Regions from separate parts of the Exiguobacterium sp. s70 genome, predicted to be linked through region 2. Evidence: riboswitches for the same ligand, from Rfam matches in the RefSeq annotation. Region 2 holds a riboswitch; each other region holds the start of a gene.

Region 1 (10,308 bases), on a different contig from region 2:
TCCTTATCGGCATCGACACTCGGGGCCTCATCCCAGCGCGGATTCAAATACGTGTGGTCGTCTTCCCGGTTCGCATCCAATAGTTTTTGGATCCCGACCCGGGCCACTGCCGCGAGTGCCAAACCGATGCCTGCACGAACGAGCAATCGCTTCACCATCTCTTTACCTCCTTATCGTCCAAACCGATAGAGCGGCATCCCTTTCACGTCTGTATCAATTTTAAAGACCGACCCTGCGTCCGGATGGGCTTTGAGTGCCTCGTCATCCATCCCTTCACGAGCCGTCGTGATGGCGAGTTGGTTCAAGTCGTCGCCGACAAAACAACACGACGTGACGTTCGGGGCCGGCACGAGCACTTCGAGCACTTTTTCACCCGTCTTCGGGTTCCAGCGCGAGACACGGCCGCCGGCAAAGTGTGCAATCCATAAGAACCCTTCCTCATCGGACGTCATGCCGTCCGGGAATCCTTCCTCGACGGTAAAATCGATGATAGCCTCCCCTTCGCCGAGCGTCCCCGTCTTCAAGTCAAAGGCGTATTTACGGACCGTCTCGGTCGGTGTATCGATATGATAGAACGTCGAATGGTCGGGTGACCATGTCAGTCCGTTCGATAATGTCAACTCGCTCAACATGACCTCGGTCGTGCCGTCGCGATTCAGGCGGTATAGCGTCGCTTGTTCCGCCTCGTCTTCAAGATGGAGCGTGCCGGCGAAGATGCGTCCGTACGGGTCGGCTTTGCCGTCATTGAAGCGGAGCTTTCCTTCCGGGTCGTCGAGTTCGACGATTTTATCGAGCTCTTTTGACGTCTCGTCCCACTCATAAATCCCGTCTTTCAAGCCGACGACGACGCCGTCCGTCACTTTCGGGACCGCGAACCCGATCTGTTGTCCCATATCGAACGACGACAATTCATCTTCCTTCTCATCGTACCACCAAAGTGTATGTCCCTCGATATCGACCCAATAGAAGCGTTTCAGTTCCGCATCCCAACACGGGCCTTCCCCAAGCGTATTTCGAACTCGAATCCATAACGCAGCGTTTACTGTCTCCATTGAATTGCCTCCACTCTCTACATTGATTTCAAGTGACTATTCCCTGAGGGGGCAATCTCTATTCAACATTTCCCAAAATAGCAACCGCTCGGAAGAAAAATATTGAACCGGGCCGGCATCCTTCTAGGGCAGAAGACAAAAAAACTCCTTGAATCATGAGATTCAAGGAGTCTCTGTCATTTTGCGCCTTCGACATTCATATGCTTGCTGCGCAACTGGCCACAGGCCGCATCGATATCAGTCCCGTGCTCGAGACGGACACCGGTATTGATGCCCCGCTTCTTCAAGACGTCATAAAACGCCATGATGTCCTCAGACGTGCTCCGCTCATACTGAATATGCTCGTTGACCGGATTGTACGGAATCAAGTTGACGTATGACTTGTCTTTAATATCGTCAATCAAGTCGGCGAGTTCCTCGGCGTGCTCCGGCAAATCGTTCACTTTCGATAAGAGAATATATTCGAACGTGATGCGTTTGTTCGTCTTCTCGACGTAATAACGGATGGCCGGCATGAGCTTGTCGAGCGGGAACGCCCGGTTGATTTTCATGATTTGCGTCCGCAACGCATCGTTCGGGGCGTGGAGTGACAGCGCCAAATTGATGCGAAGATCGAGGTCCGCGAATTTGTAAATCTTGTCGGCGAGACCGCTCGTCGACACGTTGATTTTACGCGGTGCGATGGCGAGTCCGCGTTCGTCTTTGACGACACGGAGGAAATCGACCAAGTTATCGAAGTTATCGAACGGTTCCCCGATTCCCATGACGACGATATGACTGACGCGGGCACCTTCCCCGACCTCGTCCAAATAATGTTGCACGGTCATGATCTGTTCGACGACTTCGCCGGCCGTCAAATCGCGCGTCTTCTTCAAGAGACCGCTCGCACAGAAGCTACAGCCGATGTTGCAGCCGACTTGCGTCGTCACACAGACCGAACGTCCGTATTTGTGACGCATGAGCACCGTCTCGATATAGTGTCCATCATGCAATTTAAGTAAAAATTTGACCGTACCGTCGCCCGCTTCTTGTTTGACGAACAGGTCTTGCGTCGAGATGACGTATTCGGCGGCGAGCGCCTCACGTACCTCGGCCCGTACCGAGATCTCCTCGATGTGTTTGACTCGGTCGATATAGAGCGAGTCCCAGATTTGTCTAGCGTGGAAGGCGCTGTATCCCCAAGAGACGCACGCTTCCGTCAGCTGATCAAATGTCAGCCCGTATATAGATGGTTTCATTGCTATCTGTCCTTTCTTCAATCCGCATACGTACCATTGTAGCGGACGTGGACGACCGGTGCAACGTTCTTATAACGGTGGGACGGGACGTGTCACGTGACGCTCGAACGCATAGGCGAGACGAATCAAGTCGCGTTCGGCATAGCTCGTCCCGGTGAACGATAGACCGAACGGGGCCCCGCTCGCCTTCAAGCGATACGGGATCGTGACGGTCGGATGGCCGGCTTTCGCCGCCATGTCATAATTGTGGTCATGCGGCAAGACGAGCGCATGAAGTTCCTGCTCGGCCAACAATCGGTCGATGCCGTCCGTCTTGGCGTGATAGACGTCGTCGAGGCGGCGCATCAAATAGGCGTCCTCAATCAAGCGACCCGATTGTTCGTTCGCTTTCTCGAACGTCTTCTGTCCGTGCGGAATCGTCTCCGGATGACTGTTGTTCCAGTTAATCAAATCCGACAACGTCTCATACGGGAGCTTCGTCGAGGCGAGATACGCCTCGATTCCGAGCTTGAACTCATGATACAGGATATCCCCTTGGTCGAGCCCTGCTTTCGACGGCAGTTCGACGGTGACGACCTCGATGCCGCTCTGTTTCAGCAATGCGATCGCTTCGTCGTAGAGCACCTGCTCTTCTTCAGACAAATCGGTCTTGACGACGCCGACACGCATCCCGACTGCTTGCCGCTCATCAAGACAAGTCCGGTAAGGCGGACCGGCCGGAAGATGCGTCGTTGCTGGGTCAGCGGGATCTTCCCCGACCATCGTCTCAAGGGCGAGCACCGCATCCCGGAGTGTCCGTGCCATAGGGCCGGCCGTGTCCTGCGACCGGGAGATCGGAATGATGCCGCTGCGGCTAATCAACCCGACGGTCGGTTTGATGCCAACGATTCCGTTATGGACGCTCGGGTGAATAATCGAGCCGCTCGTCTCGCTGCCGACGGCAAGCAACGTCAAGTTGGCCGCGACCGCTGACGCCGAACCTGAACTCGACCCTCCGACATCGAGCTTGTCCCCATATGGATTGAGCGTCTGGCCACCGACCCCACTCCAGCCGTTCGGCATGCCCTCGGTCAAAAAGTTGGCCCATTCGGACAAGTTCGCTTTCCCGAGGATGATGGCCCCGCTCGCGCGCAAGCTTTGGACGAGATGGGCGTCCCGGCCGGCGAAGTGATGCGCGAGGGCGACGGCCCCGGCCGTCGTCTTCATCAATCCCGCCGTCTCAACATTGTCTTTGATCAGCACCGGGATGCCGAGCAACGGTAATCGCTCACCTCGTTGATAGGCGCGATCCGCCGCCTCGGCCTCGAACAAGGCGTCCGGGTTCACTTGAATGACCGCTCTCAGCTTATCGTTCAACTGGGCGATTCGAGTCAAATAATAGGCCGTCACGTCACGCGCCGTGAACGTTCCTTCTTTATATCCGCGATGGGCGGTCTCGATATCGAGTTCGAAACATGTGTTTGGTTCAGTCATATAGATTCCTCCTTTGGTCACTCGATGGTATTCGCTATCGCCACATGATTTCCTGTTTTCGTTCGCCAACGAATATGTAACTTGGTACACTGAAAGAAAAGGGAGGTTACTATGAACCGTTCGTACGTACTCGTCTTATTGTCCGTCTTTGCCTTGTTCTTCTTACAGCTATATGCCGGGGACGCTCCGTATACGCTACCGCTCTCCATCGTCCTCGTCATCTTGATTCTCGGCACCACCTTGGTCCAACTTCGACGCAAACCAAACCGTTGACGCCGCTTCAAATCTGATGGTATGATGCTCTCACCAACTACATATCGATATCTCGAGTGAACGAGAGACCTGGCTCTATGACTTCACAGCAACCTGCTTCGGCAAGGTGCTACTTCCAGCAAGGCAGTTTGCCTTGGCCGATATGACAGAGCGCTCATGTCGATGACATGAGCGCTTTTTTTTGGAAATTGATCGAGGGGGAATTACTAATGGAAAAAGCAACATTCGCAGGCGGCTGTTTTTGGTGCATGGTGACGCCGTTCGAGGAACAACCTGGCATCGAGTCAATCGTATCCGGTTATACGGGAGGTCACGTCGATGACCCGACGTATGAACAAGTGAAAACAGGGACGACGGGACACTATGAGGTCGTCGAGATCACGTTCGACCCGACGCTATTCGCTTATGAACGACTGCTCGAACTATATTGGATTCAAACCGACCCGACCGATGACGGCGGCCAGTTCCAAGACCGCGGCAGCCAATATGCGCCGGCCATCTTCTATCATACGGAAGACCAACGCGTGAAAGCAGAACAGAGTCGCGACGCGCTCGCGGCGAGCGGACGCTTCAAACAGCCGATTGTCACGAAGATTCTACCGGCCGACACGTTCTATCCGGCCGAGGAATATCATCAAGACTTCCATAAAAAAAATCCGGCCCACTATAAAGAGGACCGGAAGAAATCTGGGCGCGACGCATTCATCGAGCAAGCCTGGTAAACAAAAGACGGGTCGTCTGACCCGTCTTTTTAGCTCTTGGCAATCCCGAGCATGAATCCGGCCACGACGATGAGCCCGATTCCCATAAAGACGAAGACCCGTTCTTTCGTCGTCTTCTCTTCTTTCAATAGATAAATCCCGCCGAGCGTCGCCACGACGACGTTCAATTGGGACAAGGCGAACGACGTCGCGATGCCGACCTCACCGCTTGACACGAACAGCCCGAAGTTCCCGATCCCCCAAGCGAGACCGGCCAAAATGTTTTTGAACGTCTTCGGGTCGAACTTCTTCACATCTTTCTCACGCAGGCTGAACAATAGCGCCGCGATGAACATCCCGACCGATTGCGGCAAGATGGCCGTGATGCCGTCGACCTCGAAATAGTTCGTCAGGACGGCATACGTCACATAACCGATACTCGACACGAGCAGGACGAGCAAACCTTTCTTCAAGGCGCCGCTGCTATCGCCATCTTTTTGTTGTTGGTATGACGTCAGTGCCGCCCCGATGATAATCAACACGAGCGCAGAAAAGCCGAGCCACAACTCGGTCGTCGTCTTCCAATCTCCGAGCACGATGACCCCGAACAACGACGTCCCGACGAGTTGCATCCCAGTGCTGATCGGCATCGCTTTCGATACACTTAAAATTTGAAACGACTGGAACTGTAAATATTGCCCGAGTGCCCAGAACACACCAGAGATGAAGCCGGTCACGATTGCGAGCGTCGTGAACTCCGGATTGAAGACGAGTGCGATGATGACCGCCATCACCATCGCCCCAATCGTCGTCCCGATTAACTGTTGAATCGGCTTGCCGCCGACTTTCGAGACGATGAGTGGGATACTCCCCCACATCAAGGCAGGTAAGAGTGCGAGTAAAATCATTTCCATAGATAACACCTGCTTTCGTAGAATAACATTACCCATGATTTTCCCACGTTTACGCTCGATTAAACTTTGTTCAAAAAAATTTAAAAATACCCATTGCCAAATGTTTTACTAGGATGATATAATAATTTTCGAACGGGGCATTAGCTCAGCTGGGAGAGCGCCACGCTGGCAGCGTGGAGGTCAGCGGTTCGAGCCCGCTATGCTCCATTATGGAAGTCACCACTCATTTGAGGGGTGACTTTTTTGCGTCTCCGCCCGGTTTAAGTCACCTGGTAGCGGGTAATGATTGTAAGACATCATTATTCTAAGGGGGACTTACTATGGATCGTGCCTCTGTCGAAGAGACCATTTTAGCCGTCATCGACTGTATGCGGGCAAGCAATCACTGTTTCTCAAAATGTTTACAAGAAGAGGATTTATTGATGGTCGCCGAGTGTATCCGGCTGACGAAAGAATGTTCGGAAGTGTGTGCGCTCGCCTTGAACGCGCTCGAGACCGATTCGGCTTTCACCAAACCGATTGCTGCACTCTGCGCCCAGGTGTGCGACACGTGCGCCGTCGAATGTGGCCGCCATTTGCATGACCATTGCCAACGTTGTTCCGAAGCGTGTCTCCGCTGTGCCGAGGCGTGTCGCAACCTCGTGGCCGCATAATCGCTTTTTAGTCTAACGATATGTTAGACTTTTTTTATACTTGTTTTATGAGAAAGGGACCGATTATGTCACATTCAATTCTTGCCATCGACGTCGAGACGGCCAACCGCGATAGTCGCAGCATCTGCTCTGTCGGCTGGAGCCTACTCGTCGACGGTGAAATCATCGAGACGAACCAACTACTCGTCAATCCAGAAGAAGACTTTGACGCAGGCAATATCCGCGTCCACGGCATCCGGCCGAGCGACGTCTGGGACGCCCCAGCCTTACCCGAGGTGCTTGAACAGCTCTATCCGACGCTGCGGGATGTCGACCTCGTCATGGCGCACAACGCCTCATTCGATATGGGCGCTTTCAAGAAAGCGATCGCCAAATATGATTTATATACGTTTCCGACGATCGAGTACGGCTGTACCGTCAAGCTGTCGCGAAAACTGTATCCTGGACTGCCGAATCACAAGCTGAACACGATGGCGGAATATTTGAACGTCCCGTTCATCCATCACGATGCGGCTGAAGATGCCCGTGTCTGCGCGTTGCTTATGCGCGATATGATGCAGAAGACCGGGATTCATGACCCGCGTGAACTGCACCGCTATACATCGGTCAAGCTCGGGAAGCTCGCCTATTGACCCATAAGCATGCCAGACAGGCCAAGACAATCGTCTTGGCCTGTCACCGTTTAAAGATCCATCTTTTTTGGACGTAATAACTGACGACGAACAAAAGGCTGTCGACGAGCACTTTAATCCACACTTCCCCGTCCCGAAACAACAGGAACAATACATAGACGAGACCGGCCGACAACGCCATCTGCAAGCCGACGAGACCGAAGTATTTCGGCATCGCCCGTCTCGCTTTCGAGTCGAATACGACTTTTCGATTCACCACGTAATTGAATAAGGACGAGATGATGCGGGCCAATACCGTCGCAATCAAGACATGGGTCGTCTCAAACCACGGATTCAATAAAAAAATGAACAAGGCATAGGCGCCGATATCTAATAAAAATGAGGCGACCGAGGATAACGAATAGGCTAAAAACATGCGATAAATCAGAATCGAGTCGATGACCGGGCGAAAATGGGATGAGGCGTTCTCGGCCACATACACGGTTTGAATCGGAATCTGTTGAATCGGGACTTGCCAACGTTTCGTGAACGTCAACATGTTCATCTCGAACTCATAGCGGTTCCCGGGCACGTCGAGCAACTGTTCCGCATAGCGCAACGGAACGGCCCGCAGACCGGTCTGGGTGTCTTTCAGTCGAAGCCCGCTGCCGACGAGCATGACACCACGTGTCATCTGGTTCCCGAATCGGCTTCGGAACGGAATATGCGCACCAGAAAAATCACGACAGCCCATGACCAGATGGTGCGGCCGTTGAACCCCTGCTTCATACAAGCTTTTTACATCCTCCGGCAGATGTTGTCCGTCCGCATCGACGGTGATGACACCATGCGTACCGGGGAATCGTTCGACGACGTGACGAATCCCCGTCTTCAACGCCGCACCCTTGCCTTGATTCCATTCATGGACGAGAACAGTCGTCACCCACTTCCCGACCTCATCGAAGACAGTTTGGGATGTCTCGACACTCCCATCGTTCACGACGATGACATGGACAAATCCCGTCTCTTTCAGCTCGCGCACAAGTGTGACGAGCGCTTGATCCGGATTATAGGCTGGGATTAAAACGACATACTCATCTAAACGTTCTACGGAATGCATTTGCATCGCCACCCCTCCTTCCCTCCTTCTATACCCAAGACGATGAAAAGTGATTCCTCGGACCGCGGTAAACAAAAAAACACGGTGTCTCGGAGGACACCGTGCCAGATTAACCGATGAAGATGAAGTAAGACGAAGCAAAGTAGACGAGCACGACAAGCGCCGATGGCAAGATGTAACGCAGTTTCGACGTCACATCTTTGCGAAGAAGCGTGTACATGACCAACACCGACAAAATCGTGATTCCGATTGCCGTCACCAAGTGAGACGCAGCTACGTCGGCCAAAATCGAGCCGTTTTGGTAAAATACGTCAGACATGGCGATGATGAGCATGTTGAAGATGTTGCTCCCCAAAATCGAACCGAACGCCAAGTTGACGTTTCCAAGCTTCAAGGCGACGAAGACAGCCACTGCTTCCGGGAGCGAGGTCGTCGCGGCAATCAAGAAGCTGCCGACGAAGCTCGAACCGAGGCCGGTGACGACGGCGATTTGATCACCTAACACCGATAGCGCCGTTCCGGCCGCCATGATGACGAGCGCGGCGATGATGAAGCCGATGACTGCACGTTTGACCGTGATCGAGCTCGTCGCACTCGCGCCGACTTCTTGTACCGTCTCGTGGGCAGCCTCACGCTCGACGGCAGGTTGTTGCGGACGTTTTCCGATATAGTAAATCCCAATCCCGTACAATGCCGCGATCAATAAGGCGTCGATTCCGATGCCGAGAACCGTGAAATCGATGCGCACGATGAGAGCAATCATCGTGACGAGCGTCAACATGAGCCCGAGACCGGCCGTATAGAGATGATCTCGGCTCGCTTCATTGAACAAGCGTTTCTGACGATAGAAGAGATCGAACATCGCCAAGATGAAAATGTTGAACAAGTTCGATCCGAGCATGTTCCCGATGGCGATATCCGGGTTGTTGATCATGACGGCCGAGACGCTCGTCGTCACTTCCGGCAGCGATGTCGCACCGGCCAGCAATACCGTCCCGACGAGCATCCCGCTCATCGTCGACTTCTCACTGATGACGTCAGCGTAAGTCGAGAGTTTCATGGCAGCGTAAACGGTGATGGCTGCGGCCAAGATGAAATAAATAAATACCATTTGAATAAGTCTCCCCTTTTTCATGAATTCAAAAAGACCTCTTTATGGACGCCAAAAAAGCATCCATAAAAAGGTCTTGCGGACTTGGTAAGAAGCTCGGTGGACCGAGTGCATTGCACCGTAATGACGACCCACCGACCACGGTTGTGGTCGCTACTCCCCCTCTTATGTTCACGACGAATATATCACGTTGAAGGTCATTTGACAATCAATTGAACCTTAAATGGGCGACGACGTCATCGACTGGCATCGCCGTCCGGTAGGACAGTTCATCAATCGCTTGGAGCATCGGGAGCGGTAAACGTTCCCATAGCCCTGCTTTTTTCAATTGTGCGGACAAGCCATCAAGCTCCGGTTGATTGACGTCCGTGCCTTGTCGATAGCCTTCGCGCATCGTCTCATTCAACTCATAGGCGGTCTGACAGAGCGTCGACGTCTCTTGGAGCCAGTCCTCTTCATGGAAGCCATGCTGAATGACATTGAACAATTTCCCGAGCTTGTCGGACCGTTCGTCGGAGATCCCATAAAACAACAAATTCAGCTCGGTCTCGAACGACTCGATGAGCGTCGTCGTCTGACTGAACGGTTTGAACGCTTGGAGCAACTCGTGATAGTACCACGACTGGTCGCGGAGTGGGCGTCTGAAGCGATCCCATACTTGTTTACCGGCAGACTCAACGTCGAGTCGAATCGAACGAAGATTATGTATCTTGTCCGCCGCCAAGAGCGCCACTTCATCGTACTGCATCGTCTGCACGTGCTGAATCGTCATCCGTTTCCGTTCTTCCCATGAAAGGTGCTTCCCGGGTTCGGACACCGCTTCAACGAGTCGTCTCACTTCACTTCCGAACCGTTCCTCGATCTCTTCGGGGGTCGTCAACGTGTCTTCAAGCAAATCATGGAGCAGGCCGGCGGCCACGACCGGGACCGGTTGCCGGTCTTCGACGAGCAACATGGACACGGCGACGGGATGGGTCACGTAGGGAATATTCGTTCCTTTTCGAAACTGTCCGTCGTGCCGGACGGCCGCGAATCGGAGCGCCTCTTCAATCAACTGGTGCACGGCGATTCCTCCTTCGATGGGTTCATAGAGCGTCCCCATCCTTTACCCATGCCTAGTCCCATCTACTCATTTCGCGTGTTAAAACATAGGGTAATGGTC
Region 2 (10,308 bases):
ACCGCACCTTTATACTCGTCCAAGATCCACTGTTGTGTTTCTTCTGACGTGAGGACTTCAAGGAGTGCCTTGACGCGCTCGTCATCTTCGTCGCCTTCACGTGTGACGATCAAGTTGACGTACGGTGAATCTTCACCTTCGAGAGCGATTGCGTCTTCGAGTGGGTTGAGGCCGGCATCAATCGCGTAGTTCGTGTTGATGAGGACCGCGTCCCCTTCACCGTTGTTGAATGCTTGCGGGAGAAGTGCCGCTTCGACGTCCGTCTTGAACTCCAAGTTTTTCGGGTTGTCGACGATGTCTGAAACCGTCGCGTCCGTTGTCTTGCCGTCTGCGAGTGTGAGCAACCCTTCAGATTGAAGCATCGTGAGGATACGTCCGTGGTCAGCGACCGACGAACTCATGATGATTTCCGCGCCTTCTGGGAGCTCATCGAGTGACGCGTAGTCTTTCGAGTACACACCGATCGGCTCGATGTGAACGCCGCCGGCTGAAGCGAATTTGTAGTCTTTGTTTTCAGCCATTTGCGACTCGAGGTACGGCTCGTGTTGGAAGTAGTTCGCGTCCAACTCCCCGTCTGCGAGCGTCTTGTTCGGGAGGACGTAGTCTTGGAACTTCTTGATTTCGAGCGTATAGCCCTTCTCTTCGTATTCGTCTTGGACGTGCTCTAAAATCTCAGCGTGCGGGACGTTTGATGCGCCGACGACGAGTGTCTTGTCATCGCCTGAACCTGATTCTGAATCCCCACCGCCACAAGCCGCGAGAATCGTAAGTGCTGAAGCTGCCGTTAAACCGAGTACTGTTTTCCATGATTTCATTATAAAACCCCTCCAAATTTTCTATTTAGATTAAGCAGAACGCTTATCAATTACAGATACGAGTCGATCGCCGATGAACTGAATGACGAAGACGATGACCAAGATTAAGACGGTCGCGACGAACGTGACGTCACTTTGTGAACGCTGGAATCCTTCGAGGAACGCCAAGTTCCCGAGTCCACCGCCCCCGACGACCCCTGCCATCGCCGTGTAACCGACGATCGCGACGATTGTGACCGTGATGCCTGACACGATGGCCGGCAATGCTTCTGGGAACAATACTTTATAGACGATCTGCCATTTTGTCGCACCCATCGACTCAGCCGCCTCGATGACGCCGCGGTCGACTTCGCGAAGCGCGAGCTCGACCATCCGCGCATAGAACGGGGCCGCACCGATGATAAGTGCCGGCAGTGCTGCCGTTGACCCGAGCATCGTCCCGACGACGAGTAACGTGAGCGGGATGAGCAAGATAATCAAAATGATGAACGGGATCGACCGGAAGATGTTGACGACCGCGCTGATGACCGTGTAAATCGGACGGTTCTTCATCATGAGCGGCTCGTTTGTGACATATAGGAGCATCCCGAGGGCGAGACCGATGACGAACGTCGCGGCTCCGGCGACGAGCGTCATATAGAGCGTCTCCCACGTCTGTTCTAACATGACTTGCCAATCTACATTAGGAAACATCGCTTTCTACCTCCACTTCCACTGCCTGTGATCGGATTGAGGCGATGGCCCGCTCGACTTCAGCCGGCTCTCCGATCAATTGGATGAATAATGTCCCGAGGGCACCGACTTGTGACTGCGTCACGTTCCCGCCGATGATGTTGAAGCCGATGTCATGCTGCTTCAACACTTCCGACAGAATCGGTTGTTCGGCCGTCTCGTTCAAGAATTTGAGCTTGACGATTTGACCGCTCGGATAACGAGCTTTCAAATGTTCGAATGTGAGCGACATGTCTTCGACCGCGCCGATCTGCTTGACGAACTCTTTCGTGATCGGCTGTTCCGGATGTTGGAACACGTCGGCGACTTGTCCGGTCTCAACGACCTTTCCGGCCTCCATGACGGCGACACGGTGACAAATCTTCTGGATGACGTGCATCTCATGGGTGATGAGGACGATTGTCAAACCGAGTTTCTTGTTGATGCTGACGAGCAGTTCGAGAATCGAATCGGTCGTCTTCGGGTCGAGTGCGCTCGTCGCTTCATCGCAGAGGAGCACTTCTGGATTCGTAGCGAGCGCACGGGCTATCCCGACTCGCTGCTTTTGGCCGCCCGATAGTTGTGACGGATAGCTATCTTCTCGTCCGGCGAGGCCGACGAGTTCGACGAGTTCTTGGACGCGGCGTTTGCGCTCGCTCGCCGGTACCCCGATGAGCTCGAGCGGGAAGCTGATGTTCTCAGCGACTGTGCGCGACCATAACAAGTTGAAGTGTTGGAACACCATCGAGACGTTTTTACGTACCCCGCGCAGTTCCTTCGGCGTGAGCTTCGTCAGCTCGCTGCCGGCGACCACGATTTCACCGCTTGACGGTGCCTCGAGTCGGTTGAGCAAGCGGATGAGCGTCGACTTCCCCGCCCCTGAATATCCGATTATTCCAAAAATTTCGCCGCTTTCGATAGTAAGCGACACATCATCGACCGCCTGGACCCGACCGTTTTTCGTGTCGAACCATTTGGCCACATTGCGTAATTGAATCAATCCATTTCCCTCCTGACAACAAAAAAAGTACGCACGTTTGAGCAAACGTGCGTACTTTATCGTACGGACAACGATTGCTCTCATCTTCCAAGGTATACACCTTGCTGGAATTAGCACCATTTCGGATTGCTCCGCGGTTGCTGGGCGTCATAGGGCCAGTCCCTCAGCCTCTCTTGATAAGAGTGGTTGCGTATTTGATTAGCTTTATCATAGCGACACATTATTTTCATGTCAAACTATTTTTTTCAGCAAAATAAAAAAAGGTGCCATCCGAGGATGACACAGAACGTAGCACCTTGAGTCACTGAAGGACAACCCATAGATGAACCTCTTTTGCCCGATCAGAGCATTCATCCTTATATGGGGGATTTTTACCCAACCATCACTCGGTCTTCGAACGGACCATGCAATTACGCGACCGGTGCCCCGACGCTTGATTTTTTTGGGGGACAATCGAAGGGAAGGTCCACCTGAAATCGCGTAAGCTCATGCAGCGGTTGTTCGAAAACGTCTTGATGACGGGAAAATCTCGTCCTATGTTGTGTTCAAGTAAGATGTTGTAATGAATATATCATTCGTGAACTTTCTGTGTCAACTGATTATTTAAAATTTTCAGATTATTCTAATCATCCTATCTCATTTAACGAAAGATAGGACGTGCTGGACGTTTTGAAACGCGTACAAACGATCGCGAACTTGGCCATTCTCTAGCTTCAATAGCGCCGGAACACTCATAACCTGATATGCCTCGAGCTCGTTCGGGATAAAGTTGGCATCGCGTTTTTCAATCTTCAATTCTGGATCGACCGCCTCGACGACCGAGAGCATCCGCTCGGCCACGGCGCATGTACCACACATTGGGGCGTATATATATAAGAATCCGTCTGTCATCATTTTGCTCACCTCTCTTCTAAGTATATGAATCCGGACCAGTCGGTTCAAAAGTTGTGCTCAAATGGAAAATTCTGAACATTTCAACATTTCTTGTTGACGCTCGGCAGAAAGAGGCATAGTATGGTCATTAACTTTATCGCTTTTGTACATAACAGCAAACCAGTAGAAAAGGACAGGTGAATCCCCAATGACGGAAGAGAAGCTTACCGGAAAACAATTTTTAATGAACGTCTTGAACGGCCTCAGTCTTGCCATTCTCATTGCCCTCATCCCGAGCGCTTTGCTCGGTGAATTAACGAAAGCCATCTTGCCGTATTTTCCGTCCTTGCAGTTCATCTTAGATGCGACGACGATTGCGATGCGCCTCTTACCCGTCATCATCGGTGTCGCCGTCGCCATGCAGTTCGGACGATCGGCGCTCGAGGCCGGGACGATCGGCATCGCGACCCAGGTCGGAAGTGGCGCCATTCGCATCGAGGAAGGCGCGTTCCTCATGGCCGGAATCGGTGACGTCATCACGGCTGGTGTGACGGCCGCTCTCGCGACGTTCCTCGTCATGCAGTTGTCGCCACGCTTGAAGACATACACGGTGCTCGTCTTGCCGATGACGGTCATCGTCGTCGCGGGAGGCATCGGCGCGTTCCTACTCACTTACATCTCACAGATTACGACGTACGTCGGAACGATCATCATGACGATGACTGAACTGCAACCGATCGTGATGGGCATGTTAATCGCGATGGCGTTCTCGCTCATCATCGTATCGCCAATCTCGACGGTCGGAATTGCCACAGCCATCAGCCTGTCTGGTGTCGCTGCCGGGGCCGCCAACCTTGGCGTCGTCGCTGCCGGCTTCGGTCTCGCCATCGCTGGCTGGCAGATGAACGCGACCGGAACGTCGATCGCCCACTTCCTCGGCTCACCGAAGATTCAAATGGCGAACTTCGTCCGTCGTCCGATCATGATGTTGCCCGTGCTCGCCAATGCGGCCATTCTCGGAGCGCTCGCAGGTATCCTTCGGATTGAAGGCACGCCAATCAGTGCCGGATTCGGCGTCTCGGGTCTAATCGGTCCGGTCAACGCCTTGCATTTGATGCCGGGAGGATTCGCGCTCTGGAACGTCATGCTTGTCGTCGTCTTGTTCGGGCTCATCCCAATCGCACTCGGGATTCTGTTCTATCGTTTGTTCAACCGGACGTCGCTCATCGAGCCTGATCATTACCGTCTCGACTTCGATTAATCAAAAAGACCCGGCTTCTCGTAAAGAGAAACCGGGTTTTGTTTAGCCTTGAATCATCGCTTCGTATTCTTCGGCTGACATGAGCTTGTCGACGTCTGACGCGTCGTTCAACTCGACTTCGATCATCCAAGCGCCTTCGAACGGTGCTTCGTTGACGAGTTCTGGTGAATCGGCAAGTGATTCGTTCACTGCTGTGATTTTCCCAGAGATCGGTGCGTAAAGCTCTGATACGGTCTTGACCGATTCAACCGAACCGAATGGCTCATCGAGTAAGATCGTGCCACCGACTTCAGGAAGTTCGACAAAGACGATATCCCCTAGTTCGCTTTGTGCGAAATCCGTGATCCCGATGCGGGCGACGCTTCCGTTCACTTCCACCCATTCGTGCTCTTTTGAATAACGTAGATTGGCAGGTACTTTGCTCATCTTAACTTCCCCCTCAAATGAATTAGACTCACACGAGTATTATAGCACTTCGCCCCAAACGTCTGTAAACGACTTTTCTGAAAATCCGACAGTTGATTTTTGACCATCTGTCACGATTGGGCGCTTTAAAAGCATACCATTGCTCGCAAGAAGCTCGAGTTGTTCGTCTTCTGATAGATTTGGTAGCTTGTCTTTAATGCCTTCGTTCCGATACACTTGTCCGCTCGTATTGAAGAATTTTTTAAGCGGGAGACCCGACTGTTTCCATAGTTCAGCCAACTCGTCTTTCGACGGCGTCGCCTCGACGATATGGATATATGTATAGTCGATGCCGTTCTCTTTCAACCACTTCTCTGCTTTTTTACACGTACTGCATGGCGGATAGCCATATAGTGTCACCATGTTCATCACCTCTCCTGTTACTGTAGCATATTCCGATTCGTCGGTTCACGTTTCAAGCAAGCGCACAATATCTTGCTTGAGCGCCGGATTGACCGAGTGGTGCGCCTCGATGTGGCGGAGGATGGCTGCGGCCGCCTCGACCGATTTTCCGTACCCGGGTAACCACTCCTGTAGACGTGCGACGAGTTCCGGATGTGTCCCTTCGACCCGTCGCGTCGGGTTGAACGGGTCGCTCGTCTCCCCGTACGCGATTAACACGTTGTTGACAGCCGCGACTTGAATGAGTTCGAAGCCGGCGAGCTGTTCGCCGCGCCGTTCCCGGAGCAGTCCGACGTATAGGTTCGTCAGTGCCTCCTCGTAGCGATGTGCGGCGTCTGAAGGGCGTGTGACAAGCTTCGGCGTCGCAAACGTATCGAGCGCCTCGTCACGCTGCCAAACGACACGACCCGGTGTATAAGCGATTCCAGGCATCTCTACGATCTCGAACACGGCGAACTCGGCGTAAATGCCGTCCTCATACATGACCTTGTGCCCGTCTTTCGTGTTTTGGAACTGGTACGCCAACGGCTCGACCGCGAGCCAGTCCAAATTGTCGATGAAGCGGGCCTTATGCCCGTCCTCGACAATCAAAAAGAAATCGAGGTCCGAATAGTCGTCGAGCCGATCCATCTCAAGTCCAATTGAACCGAGCGCGAGGAGCATGAGCGTGCCCTCATGCTTGGCGACCGAGCGGCCGATTGCATCCATCCGTTCTAATAAGTCATCTCGTTTCATGCGTATCCCCTCCTTCGTCCATTGTATCGTCCGCAGACAGCAAAAAGAAAGGGCCGACCGCGTCCGGCCACCCTTTCTCTCGCTTGCTTATACGATGAACTTGTTCGCTTTGATGAGGCTCGCTGCGACTTCGCGCTTCGTGCCGATGACGTTGATCGGCTGATAGCGGCTGAACTTCTTCATCGCCGACAAGAGCATGCGCTGCTCGTCGCCCGATGCGGCCGCATACAAGACTTCTTTCGCCATGAGTTCGACTTGCTTGAACACTTGCTCGGCGAAGATTTCTGTATAGCGGACTTTCTGCTGGTTCTTCTCAGCGCCTGTGCGAGCGATGGCTTTCTCCGTCCGTGCGATGGCCGCTTCAAGCGCATAGATGGCGCTGATGATGTCGGCAATCTTCGCGAGGATCTCTTGCTCGTTCTGGAGGGCCTGCTGATATTTCTGGACGGCCGTTCCGGCGATCATCAAGTTGATTTTCTTCATGTTCGACAGAAGCATCTTCTCACGTGCGAGCGGCGACCCGTCAAGTTCTTGTGGCATGTAGCTCATGAGCTCTTTCTGGAGCTTCTGTGCTTCGGCGAGGAGCGGCAAGTCGCCTTTCATCGCTTTCTTGAGGAGCGTGCTCGGTACGATCAAACGGTTGATTTCGTTCGTCCCTTCGAAGATGCGGTTGATGCGTGAGTCACGGTACAAGTTCTCGACTTCATATTCAGTCATGAAGCCGTAGCCTCCGTGGATTTGAACCGCTTCGTCGACGACGTAGTCAAACGTCTCCGAGGCGAACACTTTGTTGAGTGAACATTCAATCGCGTATTCGGCGATGGCTTGGGCAACTTTCGAACCGTCACGCATGTTGTCGTCGCCTAGCGCGTCGAGGCTGTCTTGGAACAGACCGCCCGTCCGGTAGACCGAGCTCTCCATCGCATAAATGTTCGCAGCCATCGTTGCGAGTTTCTCTTGGATGAGCGGGAACTGACTGATCGGTGTCTTGAACTGTTTGCGCTCGTTCGCGTACTGGACCGAAAGATCGAACGCACGTTTCGACGAACCGACCGCACCGACCGCAAGTTTGTAACGACCGACGTTCAAGATGTTGAAGGCGATGACGTGGCCTTTGCCGATTTCTCCGAGGAGGTTGTCGACTGGGACTTCGACGTCTTCTAAGATGAGCGTCCGTGTCGATGAGCCTTTAATGCCCATCTTCTGTTCTTCGGCGCCTGTCGAGACACCTTTGAATTCACGCTCGACGATGAAGGCGCTGAACTTGTCGCCGTCGATTTTCGCGTAGACGATGAACACGTTCGCGAAACCAGCGTTCGTGATCCATTGTTTCTCCCCGTTCAAGACGTAGTGTGTGCCGGCCTCGTTCAAGACGGCCGTCGCTTTCGCACCGAGCGCGTCCGAGCCTGAGCCTGGCTCTGTGAGCGCGTAGGCGGCAATCCATTCGCCAGTTGCGAGTTTCGGCAAGTACTTATGCTTTTGCTCTTCTGTCCCGAAGAAGACGATCGGGAGCGTCCCGATGCCGACGTGGGCGCCGTAGCTGAGGGCGAATGAACGCGCTTTGGCGAATCGCTCTGTGATGATCGATGACGAGATTTTATCGAGCTGATAACCGCCATACTCTTCTGGCACGTCCGCGCCGAGGAGGCCGAGCTCGCCCGCTTCTTTCAACAGTTCGACCGAGAGATCGAACTCGTGTTTCTCGATGCGTCCAAGGACAGGCATGACACGGTCGTCGACGAAGCTCGCCGTCGTGTCGCCAATCATTTTGTGCTCATCTGAGAAGTCTTCCGGTGTGAACAAACGATCCGCGTCGAGTGCGTCGATGACGAAGCTACCGCCTTTAATCAATTCGTGTTCTGTACGTTCCATTGTCAATTCCCCCTTATAGTAATTCGAAGACGCCAGCAGCACCCATACCGCCACCGATGCACATCGTCACAACCCCATATTTTTCATTGCGTCGTTTCATCTCATGCAAGATCGAGACCGCGAGTTTCGCGCCCGTGCAACCGAGCGGATGCCCAAGGGCGATCGCGCCGCCGTTGACGTTCACTTTCGACGGGTCGATCCCGAGTTCACGGATGACGCCGAGCGATTGGCTCGCGAACGCCTCGTTCAATTCGAACAATCCGACTTCTTCAAGCTTCACGCCGGCCATCTCGAGCGCTTTCGGAATGGCGACGACTGGCCCGATTCCCATCACTTCCGGACGGACACCACCGACCGCGAACGAGAGGAATTTCGCCATCGGTTTCAAGCCTTGACGTTCGGCTTCTTCGCGCTCCATGACGAGCACGGCTGCTGCGCCGTCTGACACTTGTGACGCGTTCCCCGCCGTCACTGAGCCCTTGATTTTAAACGCCGGGCGCAGTTTACCGAGCGCCTCGAGCGTCGAGTCAGCACGGACGCCTTCGTCATGTTTGACAACGAATTCACGTTCCGCGACTTTCCCGTCTTCGCCGAGCACTTGCTCGACGACCGTGACCGGGACGATCTCTTCTTCGAACTTGCCGCCCGCAATCGCCGCCGCCGCTTTTTGGTGGCTGTCGATCGCGAACAAGTCTTGGTCTTCGCGCGAGATGTTATATTCGGCCGCGACACGTTCTGCCGTGTGGCCCATGCTCATATAGTATTCCGGAGCCGTCTCCATGATCGTCGGGTTCGGACGGATGACGTGTCCGCCCATTGGGACGAGACTCATCGATTCCATACCGCCGGCGATGACCGCCGTCGCTTGGCCGATCATGATTTTCGCTGCCGCGTCGGCGATGGCTTGCAGACCTGACGAGCAATAACGGTTGATCGTGATGGCTGGTACTTCGTGCGACAAGCCGCCCCGGACGGCCGCGTAGCGGGCGATGTTCATCCCTTGTTCCGCTTCCGGCATGGCGCATCCCATGATGACGTCGTCGATTGGTCCCGTGTAGCCAGACCGCTCGAGCGTCGCTTTAATCGCATGACCCGCGAGTTCGTCCGAGCGAACATTTCGGAACGAACCGCGTTTTGCTTTTCCGACCGGCGTCCGTGCGCCGGCCACGATGACTGCTTCTCTCATCTGTTAAGTCCCCCTTTTGTCAGTTCCGAAGTGGCTTGCCTTTGACGAGCATATGTTGCATCCGTTGCTGCGATTTTGGTTCCCCGATGAGGCTTAGGAACGCCTCGCGCTCGATGTCGAGGAAGTACTGCTCGTCGACCATCGTGCCGTATGCCAAATCGCCGCCGCTGATGACGTGGGCAAGTTTTTTCGCAATCTTCAAATCGTGTTCAGAGATATAGCCACCGTAGAACATCTCGTACGCCGCGAGTTCGAGCGTCGCTTTCCCCGTTCGACCGACGACCGGCAACTTCTCACGAACCGGTGCCGTATAGCCGTCAGCGAGACCGAGTACCGTCTGTTTCGCATCGAACGTCAAGTGGTCGCGGTTCATCGAGATGCCGTCGACCGGACGGTGATAGCCGAGCGCTTTCGCGTCATAGGCCGACTTCGATACTTTCGCCATGGCAATGTTTTCAAACGTCTGTTGCGCCGCTTTCTCGATGTTTTGCATCGACTTCGGCGTCTGCTCGAGGAGTCGACGGTACGTGTTGACGTTTCCGCCCCCACCTGGGATGAGGCCGACACCGACTTCGACGAGACCCATATACGTCTCGAGCGCCGCCTGCATGCGTGCGGCCGGCAAGCTGATTTCTGTCCCACCGCCGAGCGTCATGCCGTAAGGCGCGACGACGACCGGGCGACCCGCATAGCGAATCTTCTGGACGACTTGTTGGAACTTGTTGATGATCCAGTCGAGTTCGTACCAGTTCTCGTCTTCCGCTTCCATGAGCATCATCGCGAGGTTGGCGCCGACACAGAAGTTCTTGCCGTCGTTGGCGAGGACGAGTCCTTTGAAGTCTGTCTCGACGAGGTCAATTGACTGTTCAATCATCTGCATGATATCGACACCGATTGCGTTGTTCGGTGACGTGAACTCGAGGGCGACGACGTCGTCTCCGATATCGATGAGGCGGGCCCCACCGTTCTCGAGCACGATGCCGTTCGA
Region 3 (10,308 bases), on a different contig from region 2:
CTTACTTTTAATTCTTTTAATTGTAAATAGATAATTGTAAATTTTCAAAAATTATTTTCAGAAAATTTTTATCGAGCGGTGCCGGCAACTGTTGCAGTTCGGTCTCCGTCATGACGGAGTCGACCAGTACCGGGATGTCGCCCGACCCGACCCCGAGCGTCTCGAGCGTCGTCGGTGCACAGAACCGTTTCAACCAGGCCTCCAAATACAGAGCATCGGCCGAGCGCCGCAAGCGCTCTTGGACGATTAGGCCGAAGCCGACCTTGTCTCCATGCAAGAAAGAGTGGGTCGACTCGAAGCGGCTGAGCGCATTATGGACCGCATGGCCCACGGCGACGCGTGTCCCGGCGTCACCAAATCCACCGACGGCGCCACCGATGGCGAGCACGTGATCGACCGCGAAGCGGACGTCGTCACTATACGACTTAAAAGCGTGCTCGCTCAATTCAAGTTCGACGAGACGCCCGCACTGCTCGGCCAAGACGAGTCCGGTGTTGACGCCGGCGTCAGCTGAGCTGTCACCACTCAAATAACGGGCCTCGTAAAACTTCGCGACCGTGTCGATGACACCGGCCCGAAAGTATTCATATGGTGAGCGCGAGATGACCCGTGAGTCAACGATGACCCGTTCGATGACGACGCGGAACATGTCGTAGCGCTCGTAGCTCCCGTCCTCCTGATAGACGACGCTAAGCGGTGTGAACGCCGCACAGTTCGAGGCGAGCGTTGGGACGACGATGAGCGGGACGTTCCGTTGATAGGCGACGAGTTTGGCCGTATCGACGAGCTTGCCGCCTCCGACGGCGATTAACACGTCGGCGTCCAACGGTTTGAGCCGTTCGACTTCCGAGTCCGTGCACTCCCCGCTGAACCTTGTCGCCGGATAGTCCGCGATGGCCGGAAAGATGGCTCGGACGACGTCATACCCGTTCTGACCGTGCAGGACGTGGGCACGTCGGCCGTCGACTAAGTCATCAAGACGGTCGAGCGCGTCATCGGCGTGGTCATATTCAAGGACGGCCTGACGAATCATGCGCGCACCTCCTCATAGGCGGCAAACAACCGCTCGATTCGTTCGACGGCCTCGTCAATCTTCGGTTCCGGTGAGACGAGACCGAAGCGGACGTATCCGTTCCCTTCCGAACCGAAGAAATAGCCCGGGGTGACGGCGACACCGGCTTCATGCAGCAGTTTCCGCGAGAACGACTTGGCATCACCCTCAGGCACTTTCGCCCAGACGAAGAACGAGCCTTCCGGCGGTTCGACGGCCCAGCCGGCTCGGTTCAACCCGTCGATCAGGCGATCACGCCGTGCCTCGTACAGTCGTGCCAAGTCATCGCGAATGGTACGGGGCGCCTCGAGCGCAGCGATAGCCGCCGCCTGGATGGCCGAGAACACGCTGACGTGGACGTGGTCCTGATACGTGTTGATCGCCTCGATGATGTCCGCGTTCCCGACAGCAAAGGCGACGCGCCAACCGGACATGTTGAACGCTTTCGACATCGTATATACCTCGATGCCGACTTCTTTCGCCCCTTCCGCCTGCAGAAAGCTAGGCGGGACATGGCCATCGAATCCGATGCTGCCGTATGCGAAATCGTGGACGACCATCAAGTCCCGCTCCCGGGCGAAACGGACGGTATCGTCAAAGAAAGCGGGTGAGGCGACGGCTCCGGTCGGATTGCTCGGGTAGTTCAAATACATGAGTCTTGCATCTTGCGTATCGAGCGTCTCATAGTCCGGCAAGAAGCCGTTCTCTTCCCGGAGGACGAGGTCCCGGACGACGGCACCGGCGAGGCGTGCCCCCGAGATGTAATCAGGATAGCCGGGATTCGGTAGCAAAATCCCGTCGCCAGGTTCGAGTACGCATTGCGGCAACGTGATGAGACCAGATTTTGAGCCGATGAGAATCGCTACTTCTGTCTCGGGATCAAGTTCGACTCCATACTCATTCAAATAGAACGTCGCCACTGCTTGCTTCAGGCGGGCCTGACCGCGGAACGGACCGTATTGATGGGTCGAGGCGTCGAGGAGCGCCGTCTGAAGCGCGTCACAGATCGGCTCAGGCGTCGGCAGGTCAGGCGTCCCTTGTCCGAGTCGGATGATGTCGCGGCCGGCTTGTTCGAGTTCGGCCACCTCGTTCGCGAGTCCGACGAAATGTTGAGGTGGTAACGTTTTAAGTAGATGTGAGCGTCTGTCAGTCATGAATAGTCCTCCTATGCAAAAAAACACCCCTTTCCGCGGAAAGGGGTGTCGAGATACGGACGTATTCAAACAACCACCTTTCCATCTCTCAAGGTCACCTTGCTGGAATTAGCACAGTATTGAAACAATCTGTTGCTGAAGCTTCATCGGGCCAGTCCCTCCGCTTCTCTTGATAGAAAGTGTTTTATATGCGATTTGTCTTTTTGTAATATGTCACTTAGTTAACCAAACGTTACCAATCTTGTCAATCCTTTTTTGAAAATGAGCATGTCCTCTTGAATCCCGATAAAAAAACGTTCATAGTGAAAGTGAACGTTATTCTACAAAATTTAAAACATGAGGGGATGGACCTTTGGAATTAAACCGTCAATTGATTTGGAAGTTGAGCGTGATCGGCCTGATCCTGCTCGTGCTCTGGAAAGTCATCAGCGAACCGGATACGATTTCGCAGATGATGCATTATACGTTCCAGTTGCTGACGCCGATTATTATGGGAATCGCCATCGCGCTGCTCCTGAATACCGTCCTGTCCTATATAGAAGAACGGTTTCAACTAAAACGATATCAAGGCTTGCTAATCGTCTATATCATCTTTATCGGGATTCTCGTCATCTCTGCGGTAACGCTGTTCCCACGCATTTATTCGAGCCTCGCCTCGCTCATCGAGGAACTCCCGTCCTATATCCGGCAAATCGACGGGTATCTGTCACAGTTGAACACGTATTTGAAAGAGTATAACGCGACAGTCGCCCAGGCCATCGATTTCAGCCGGTTCGAGGAGCGCTACTCGGGCTGGGTCGAGACGGCCGTCTTGTCGTCGGTCAGCTACGTGTCGAGCTTCACGATGACGCTCATCAACTTCTTGATTGGGATCGTCATCTCGATTTATCTTTTAAAAGACAAAGAGATTTTTGCCCGCATGTTCAAGCGGCTGTTGTATGCGATGTTCCCGGTCGCGTCAGCCAAGACGACGATCGACATCTTCCAAGAGATGGATTACATCTTTAAACGCTATATCATCGGGAAGTCGCTCGACTGCCTCATCATCGGGGTGCTGGCCGTCGCCGGTCTGTTGATTATCGGGGCGCCATACGCGCTTCTCCTCGGCGTCATCGTCGGTGTCTTGAACTTCATCCCGTACGTCGGGCCGCTGCTCGGGATGATCCCGGCGTTCATCATCACCTACTTCTATGACCCGTTCACGGCGCTCATCGTCCTCTTGTTCATCTTCTTGTTGCAACAATTCGACGGACTCTGGCTCGGCCCAAAGATTCTCGGCGACAGCGTCGGCATCACGCCGTTCTGGGTCATCACGTCGATCATCATCGGCGGCAGCCTGTTCGGCCTCGTCGGGATGTTCATCAGCGTGCCGGTCACGGCGATGATTCAAGTCGTGTTCTCACGCTTGATCGACTACCGGCTCAGTCGCAAAAATTTGAATGAATTGTTATGACACATTGATGATTTAGGTTGACACATTTCACAGAAATATCATAATCTTGAAGAGAAGACAGTCCAATGCAGAAAGGAGAGGTACCGATGTCAGTCATTCAACGCTCGCACGTCCAAGTCCATATTGACCGGCAGGCGCCTCTCCGTGATTTGAATCCGTGACGTTCGCCTGCCTTCCGAGGCATGTCTAAGATCGTAGGGACGCGTATGCCTTTGTGCATGCTGCGTCCCTTTTTACATTCCAATAATTAAAGCAGGTGAACCTAATGATTCAATCACTCAAACGACTCGACCGCAATATTTGGATCCGCTTCCTCGGGGAGACGATCACCGGCGTCATGATGTTCATGATCGCGCCGTTCCTTGTCCTCTATTACAGCGACAAGCTCGACAGTTATATCCAGGTCGGTGTCATCATGGCGACCGGTCCGATCATGGCCCTCATCGGTTCGGTCGTCGGCGGACGGCTCGCAGATTTGTATGGCCGCAAACCAATCATGATGATCGCCATCCTCGGCGACGCGCTCGCGCTCGTAGGTTTCGCGTTCGCCGAGACGTTCTGGCCGCTCCTCATTTTGAACGCCATGCTCGGTTTGACGAACTCGTTGTTCCATCCGGCCGCGAGCGCGATGGTGGCGGACGTGACCGAGCCCGAACAGATGAACGAGGCGTTCGGCCTGTTGCGGATGGGCCATAACATCGGGGCGGCGCTCGGCCCGCTCCTCGGCAGCGCCGTCCTGTTCATCGACCGGCAGTATATCTTCTTCTCGGCGTCATTCGTCTTTATCCTTTATGCGCTCGTCCTCGGCCGCTTCATCCGGGAGTCGCTCCCGGAGACGACCGAGGCCGATACACCGTCTAACCGGGACGTCCTACGGGTGTTCTATAACGATAAGGTGTTCCTCGTCTTCATCTTCGCCGGTGTGTTCATCTCGATGGGCTTCTCGCTCATCGAGAGCATGCTGCCGCTGTTCTTGCGCGAGTCGATGCCGTCGTTCACCGACCGTGAAAACCCGTTCGCCTATATGCTCGCCTTGAACGGCATCATGGTCGTGTTGTTCCAGTTCCCGATTGCCTCGAAACTTGGACGCAAGCCATTCGGTAACGTCATGCTCGCCGGGGCGATCATCTTCGGGGTCGGCATGATCTTGATCGCGGTCATGCCGCGTCTCCTCTACTCCATAGGGACACCGTACCTCGTCCTCGTGAGCGTCTTGCTCGCGGTATACGCGTTCTATACGCTTGGCGAGATAATCATGTCCCCGGTCCAACAGACGTTCATCGCCTTGATCGCTCCGGAGAATATGCGTGGGGCCTATAATGGGGCCGCCAGTATCCAATGGTTGATTGGCGGGGTGACGGCTCCGATCATGGCGAGCCTGTTCTTTGACCAGCGGGCCGGACATATCGCCTTAATCCTCGTCGGGGCGGCCAGTTGTGTGTCAGGCCTCATCTACTGGCAGCTCGGACGTCGCGTCAGTGCGGCCGAAGCGAAACAAAAGACGGCTTGACCTATATAAATCACACTGAACCTAGTCGTTTAGTGTGATTTTTTAATTCGTTGCAAATTCGTTAAATTTTGAATATTTGCTTCTATTATTCTTTACAAACATAATGATTCTTTTTATGATAATACGGTTAAGGAGGGATCTTTCATGGAAAGGATCGATAAACAGAAAATTGTGGACAGCGTGCCACAAAAAGGTTTTTTCGGACAGCCGAAAGGGTTGTTCACGCTATTCTTCACTGAGTTTTGGGAACGGTTCTCGTATTACGGGATGCGTGCCATCCTCGTCTTCTACATGTATTACGAGGTATCAGATGGCGGTCTCGGTCTCGACCAGAACGTCGCCTTGTCCATCATGTCGGTGTATGGCGCACTCGTCTACATGTCGGGGGTCATCGGGGGATGGCTCGCTGACCGTGTGTTCGGGACGTCCCGGGCCGTCTTCTTCGGCGGTGTGTTCATCATGCTCGGTCATATCGTACTGTCGATTCCGGGTAGCCTGACGTTCTTGTTCATCTCAATGGCGTTGATCGTCATCGGGACCGGTCTCTTGAAACCGAACGTCTCGAGTATCGTCGGTGATTTATACAATGAGACGGACCGTCGTCGTGACGCCGGGTTCAGTATCTTCTATATGGGGATCAACCTCGGTGCCTTCATCTCGCCTTTGATCGTCGGAGGGGTTCAAAAGAGTTATGGCTTCCATTGGGGCTTCGCGCTCGCCGCGGTCGGGATGTTCATCGGTCTCGTCGTCTTCATGGTCACGAAGAAAAAGAACCTTGGTCTCGCCGGTTCATACGTACCGAACCCGTTGACACCGTCTGAAAAGAAAAACGCAATCAAGTATACGACGATCGCAGTCGTGCTCATCGGTGGTCTGTTGGCCGTGTTGATTCCACAAGGGTTGTTCACGATTAACACGTTCATCGGTCTCGTCGGTGTGTTCGGGATCGCGATTCCGACGATTTATTTCATCGTCATGTATCGCAGCCCGAAAACGACGGAAGTCGAGCGGTCACGGATTATCGCCTATATTCCGCTCTTCATCGCCTCGGTCATGTTCTGGGCGATTCAAGAGCAAGGCGCAACGATTTTGGCCAGTTATGCGGATAAGCGGACCGACCTTGAATTTTTAGGGTTCACGCTGTCACCGGCCTGGTTCCAGTCGCTCAACCCGTTGTTCATCATCATGCTCGCTCCGGTGTTCGCATGGCTTTGGGTCCGACTCGGTGACCGTGAGCCGAGCATCCCGACGAAGTTCGCCTTCGGGATTTTGTTCGCAGGGTTAAGTTTCTTGGTGATCTTGCTCCCGGCCTACTTCGGTGGCCCGGACACGCTCGTCAATCCGCTCTGGCTCGTCCTCAGTTACTTCATCGTCGTGCTCGGTGAGCTCAGCCTGTCGCCGGTCGGTCTGTCGGCGACGACGAAACTCGCCCCGGCTGCCTTCTCGGCCCAGACGATGTCACTCTGGTTCTTGTCGAACGCGGCGGCACAAGGGATTAACGCCCAGCTCGTTCGTTTCTATTCACCAGAGAACGAGATGCTCTACTTCGGGATTATCGGTGGAGCAGCGATTGTACTCAGTATGATTTTGTTCGCTCTCGCCCCGGTCATCAAAAAGTATATGCGCGGGATTCATTAAGCGTAAAAGCCCATTCCTCGGCCGAGGAATGGGCTTTTGTATACGTTGCTTATTTACGGACTTGGATGAGCGACAAGTAGCGGTCGATCAAGTCATGGTTGAAGTAATCATGGAACCGGTCCGACTTGAGCGATTGAATCGACTCATGGAACGTCGCCGGGAGTGACGAGATGCCTTGGCTTTCAATCTGCTTCGCCGAGTACTCGAACAAGTCGTCCTCGTTCGGTGCCGACGGCTCGAGCTGTTGCTCGATGCCCTCGAGTCCGGCATAAATCAATGACGCAAGCGCGAAGTACGGGTTCGCACTCGGGTCTGGGTTACGGACTTCGACGCGCGTCGCGCTTCCGCGGGACGCCGGAATCCGAATCATCGAACTGCGGTTCGACGGGCTCCAACAGATGTTGACCGGTGCCTCGAAACCTGGCACGAGACGCTCGTACGACTCTGGGAGCGGGTTCGTGAAGATAGCCGTTGCGCGGGCATGCTTCAGAATCCCTTCGATGAAGTGACGGGCCGTGAGCGATAGACCGTAATCCGACTCCGGCTCTTCGAATGCGTTTACAGTCGGGTTGCCGTCCTTGTCGTTCTTCCAAACCGAGATGTTGAGGTGCATCCCCGAACCGTTCACGTCACGGAGCGGTTTCGGCAAGAATGACACTTTTGCACCTTTCTCTTGGGCTGCCAATTGAACGATTTCTTTGAAGAACTGGATGTTGTCGGCCGTGTGGAGCGCGTCATCATATTTGATGCCGATTTCGTGCTGGGCCGGTGCGACTTCGTGGTGGACCGCCTCGATGTTGAAACCGACTTCGCTCAAGCGGTTGGCGATATGTTGGCGGACCTCATACCCTTTGTCTTCCGAACGTGTCGAGAAGTAACCCGCCTCATCGTAAAATTCACCATTCTCGTCGAAGATGAAGAATTCCGGCTCAGCGCCGACGAAAATCGAGTAGCCGTCACGTGCAGCCCGCTCGAGGGCATCCTTCAAGACGTTGCGCGGGTCGAACTCGTAACGTTCGCCGTCCGGTGTGCAGACGTCACAGAAAAAGGCGAGAATGCTCTCGTCCCCATCCTGCTCGTAGCGTGGACGATCTAAATCCGGTCTCAAGAATAGGTCTGAGTTTTTGATGGAAGAAAAACCGGCGATGGATGAACCGTCAAACATCGTCTTCCCTTCAAAGACTTCCGGCAACAATTTTGCAGAGAGAGTCAGTAGCTTCAAGTCTCCAAGCACGTCGGAGAAGTACATGTGGATTTGTGTGATCCCTTTCTCCTGAACCGTTTTTTCAATCTCTTCTTGCTTCTTCCTGTTGCCATCCTTGTCTGTTCCGAATAGATTAGCCATGATTCTAAAAAACCTCACTTAAGTTATTTGACAGATCAACACTGTCATGACGTACCTTGCGTACGCTTCTCCTTAAGTCATAACCGACTTTAAAAATTGTTAAACCCCTAATTTTATTCTTTAGGTTGAAAGTGGCTCATTCCGTTGCCACTTGTTATGATGGGGAGAGACTGAAAAGAGAGGAAGAACGCTGTGAATATTTTTATGACCGGTGCGACCGGATTTTTGGGAGGACGGCTCGCCCGCGAGCTGATTCATCGTGGGCATACGCTGTGCGTCCTCGCCCGTACACCTGAGAAAGTGGAGGCGATGTTCTCACGGGACGAACGTCGCTCCATCACTGTCCTGGCCGGGGATTTGACGGCCCCGTTCCTCGGAGCAGACGAGCGGTTCATCACCGACCATGACCGTTCCTTCGACTTGGTGCTCCACATGGCGGCCCTCGTCAAATTCGATGAGGAGCTCCGTGAGGAACTGTTCGAGACGAATTTGACCGGGACGAGACAAGCGCTCGCGCTCGCAAAGGCGCTGCATTGCCCTCGCTTCTTCCACGTCAGCACGGCGTACACGCTCGGAGCACGCGAGGTCGGCGATGAGACGTTGTATGCGACCGACCAGACGTTCCATAATCCGTACGAGGAGAGCAAGGCGCACGCCGAACAGGCCGTCTGGGCGGAACGGGACCACCTCGACGTCTCGATTTTCCGTCCCGCCATCATCGTCGGTGACTCGAAAACCGGTGAGGCCGACTCGAAGTTCACGATGTACGGCTATATGCGCGCCCTCGAGGTGTTCAAGCGCCGCCTCGAGCGCCGTGGGGCACCGGATGGACCGATCCGTCTCCTCGGCTCTGAGACCGGCACGTCGAACCTCGTCCCGGTCGATTATGTGGCCGATGTGCTCCTCGCTGCCATCGAACACGCCAAACCGGACACCATCTATAACGTGACGAACGATGCCCCGCCGCGCAACGTGACCATGCTCGACTATATGAAGCAAGCACTTGCGTTCCCGCACTTGAAGATCACGGAGACGGCGACGTCTTCGCTCAGCCAAGCCGAGCAGACGTTCAACGAGATGGTGAAGGTGTTCAATCCTTACTTGAATCGCGATATCGCGTTCGACGACGCCAATACGAAACGTCTGTTGCAGGACGCTGGGTTCAAACCGCTCGATTTGAACGAACGGTCGCTACGCCGGATCGTGAACGCTTATTACGAGACGAAATGACGAAAAGAGCCGAAACTGACGAGGTCAGTTCCGGCTCTTTTTATGACTTGTCGCAGACGAGGACGATTTTCCCGGCCTGAATCTCTCCTTCGAGCGATTCGACCATCTCTTTCGTCAGACCGAGGCTCTCGAGCTGCTCGATCCGGTCATCCGAATTTTTTGTAAACTTCGACATGAGCGACTCCCACAGCCCTTTTTCAGTGATGCGGTATGGTTGCACACCCGCTTCTGCAGCGAGCCGCACCGTCAATTCTTCATCTCTCGCAAATAAGTAAATGTGCTCGTTGACACATCCCCCTGACACCATCCCGTTCACTTCATGGTCGACCGAGGTCATATCCCGCACGATTCTTGTTTCTAACATATTCATCCTCCTAAACGTCCGCTGATCTATAATCGAATAATATACTATTCCCGAAAAATGAGTCACAAAACCCATTTCGTCCAGCGATTTGAAAAAGAGGGGTTCAAGAAAACGTGGCGCTCCAGTCCTCGATCCCGAAATGGTCGACGATGCCTTGGATGCGGGTCCGTTCGTCCGATTCAGACGACACATCTTCGCGACTGACCCGAACGATATTGATGCCGGTCTGCCAGTCGATCTTTCCAGACCGATAGCCTGCTTGTTGCAACAACCCGGCAACGATCTCGAGCTTCTCGCGCTCGGTCGATTTCAACGTATGGCTCACTCTCATGCGTGACACTCCTTCCCGTTCCAAACCGTATTGTATCATAGGGACGGACAACAGATGCGACACCGATTTCTTTGATGCTATACTACATATAATGAGACAAGGAGTGATGTTGATGCCGAGACAGGATATGAACACGATCATGCTCGACTATATGAATGAGAAAGAAGATTACGAGGCGTTCGCAGCCAAGCTGAAGTTACTCCTCAGCGAGCTGTTGAACGACGCCGGCATC

Evidence for each region. Region 2 has a riboswitch for S-adenosylmethionine ahead of KNP84_RS01755 (methionine ABC transporter ATP-binding protein). Riboswitches for the same ligand answer to the same signal wherever they lie in the genome.
Region 1: linked by a shared signal. The riboswitch ahead of msrA (peptide-methionine (S)-S-oxide reductase MsrA) and the one ahead of KNP84_RS01755 (methionine ABC transporter ATP-binding protein) in region 2 are both predicted to bind S-adenosylmethionine.
Region 3: linked by a shared signal. The riboswitch ahead of KNP84_RS11005 (aminotransferase class I/II-fold pyridoxal phosphate-dependent enzyme) and the one ahead of KNP84_RS01755 (methionine ABC transporter ATP-binding protein) in region 2 are both predicted to bind S-adenosylmethionine.

The regions. Positions count from the first base shown of each region.
Region 1 covers NZ_JACSLV010000004.1:99,294-109,601, reverse strand. The annotation lists gene KNP84_RS10775 (hypothetical protein) at 1-158, opposite strand, end outside; gene KNP84_RS10770 (SMP-30/gluconolactonase/LRE family protein) at 171-1,052, opposite strand; gene rlmN (dual-specificity RNA methyltransferase RlmN) at 1,229-2,290, opposite strand; gene KNP84_RS10760 (amidase family protein) at 2,360-3,763, opposite strand; gene KNP84_RS10755 (hypothetical protein) at 3,875-4,036, shown strand; SAM riboswitch class I at 4,081-4,182, shown strand; gene msrA (peptide-methionine (S)-S-oxide reductase MsrA) at 4,246-4,758, shown strand; gene KNP84_RS10745 (GRP family sugar transporter) at 4,788-5,651, opposite strand; tRNA gene KNP84_RS10740 (tRNA-Ala) at 5,786-5,858, shown strand; gene KNP84_RS10735 (four-helix bundle copper-binding protein) at 5,972-6,304, shown strand; gene KNP84_RS10730 (3'-5' exonuclease) at 6,370-6,936, shown strand; gene KNP84_RS10725 (bifunctional glycosyltransferase family 2/GtrA family protein) at 6,980-8,041, opposite strand; gene KNP84_RS10720 (sodium:calcium antiporter) at 8,145-9,146, opposite strand; gene KNP84_RS10715 (HD domain-containing protein) at 9,355-10,248, opposite strand.
Region 2 covers NZ_JACSLV010000001.1:343,251-353,558, forward strand. The annotation lists gene KNP84_RS01745 (MetQ/NlpA family ABC transporter substrate-binding protein) at 1-815, opposite strand, end outside; gene KNP84_RS01750 (methionine ABC transporter permease) at 846-1,508, opposite strand; gene KNP84_RS01755 (methionine ABC transporter ATP-binding protein) at 1,498-2,526, opposite strand; SAM riboswitch class I at 2,604-2,709, opposite strand; gene KNP84_RS01760 (thioredoxin family protein) at 3,163-3,420, opposite strand; gene KNP84_RS01765 (PTS sugar transporter subunit IIC) at 3,608-4,660, shown strand; gene gcvH (glycine cleavage system protein GcvH) at 4,703-5,086, opposite strand; gene KNP84_RS01775 (arsenate reductase family protein) at 5,126-5,488, opposite strand; gene KNP84_RS01780 (hypothetical protein) at 5,534-6,262, opposite strand; gene KNP84_RS01785 (acyl-CoA dehydrogenase family protein) at 6,350-8,134, opposite strand; gene KNP84_RS01790 (acetyl-CoA C-acetyltransferase) at 8,148-9,320, opposite strand; gene KNP84_RS01795 (3-hydroxyacyl-CoA dehydrogenase/enoyl-CoA hydratase family protein) at 9,340-10,308, opposite strand, start outside.
Region 3 covers NZ_JACSLV010000004.1:144,397-154,704, reverse strand. The annotation lists gene KNP84_RS11010 (iron-containing alcohol dehydrogenase) at 17-1,033, opposite strand; gene KNP84_RS11005 (aminotransferase class I/II-fold pyridoxal phosphate-dependent enzyme) at 1,030-2,205, opposite strand; SAM riboswitch class I at 2,284-2,384, opposite strand; gene KNP84_RS11000 (AI-2E family transporter) at 2,558-3,658, shown strand; gene KNP84_RS10995 (MDR family MFS transporter) at 3,924-5,168, shown strand; gene KNP84_RS10990 (peptide MFS transporter) at 5,313-6,806, shown strand; gene KNP84_RS10985 (glutamine synthetase family protein) at 6,856-8,151, opposite strand; gene KNP84_RS10980 (SDR family oxidoreductase) at 8,344-9,381, shown strand; gene KNP84_RS10975 (YflT domain-containing protein) at 9,422-9,745, opposite strand; gene KNP84_RS10970 (hypothetical protein) at 9,849-10,076, opposite strand; gene KNP84_RS10965 (GTP pyrophosphokinase) at 10,189-10,308, shown strand, end outside.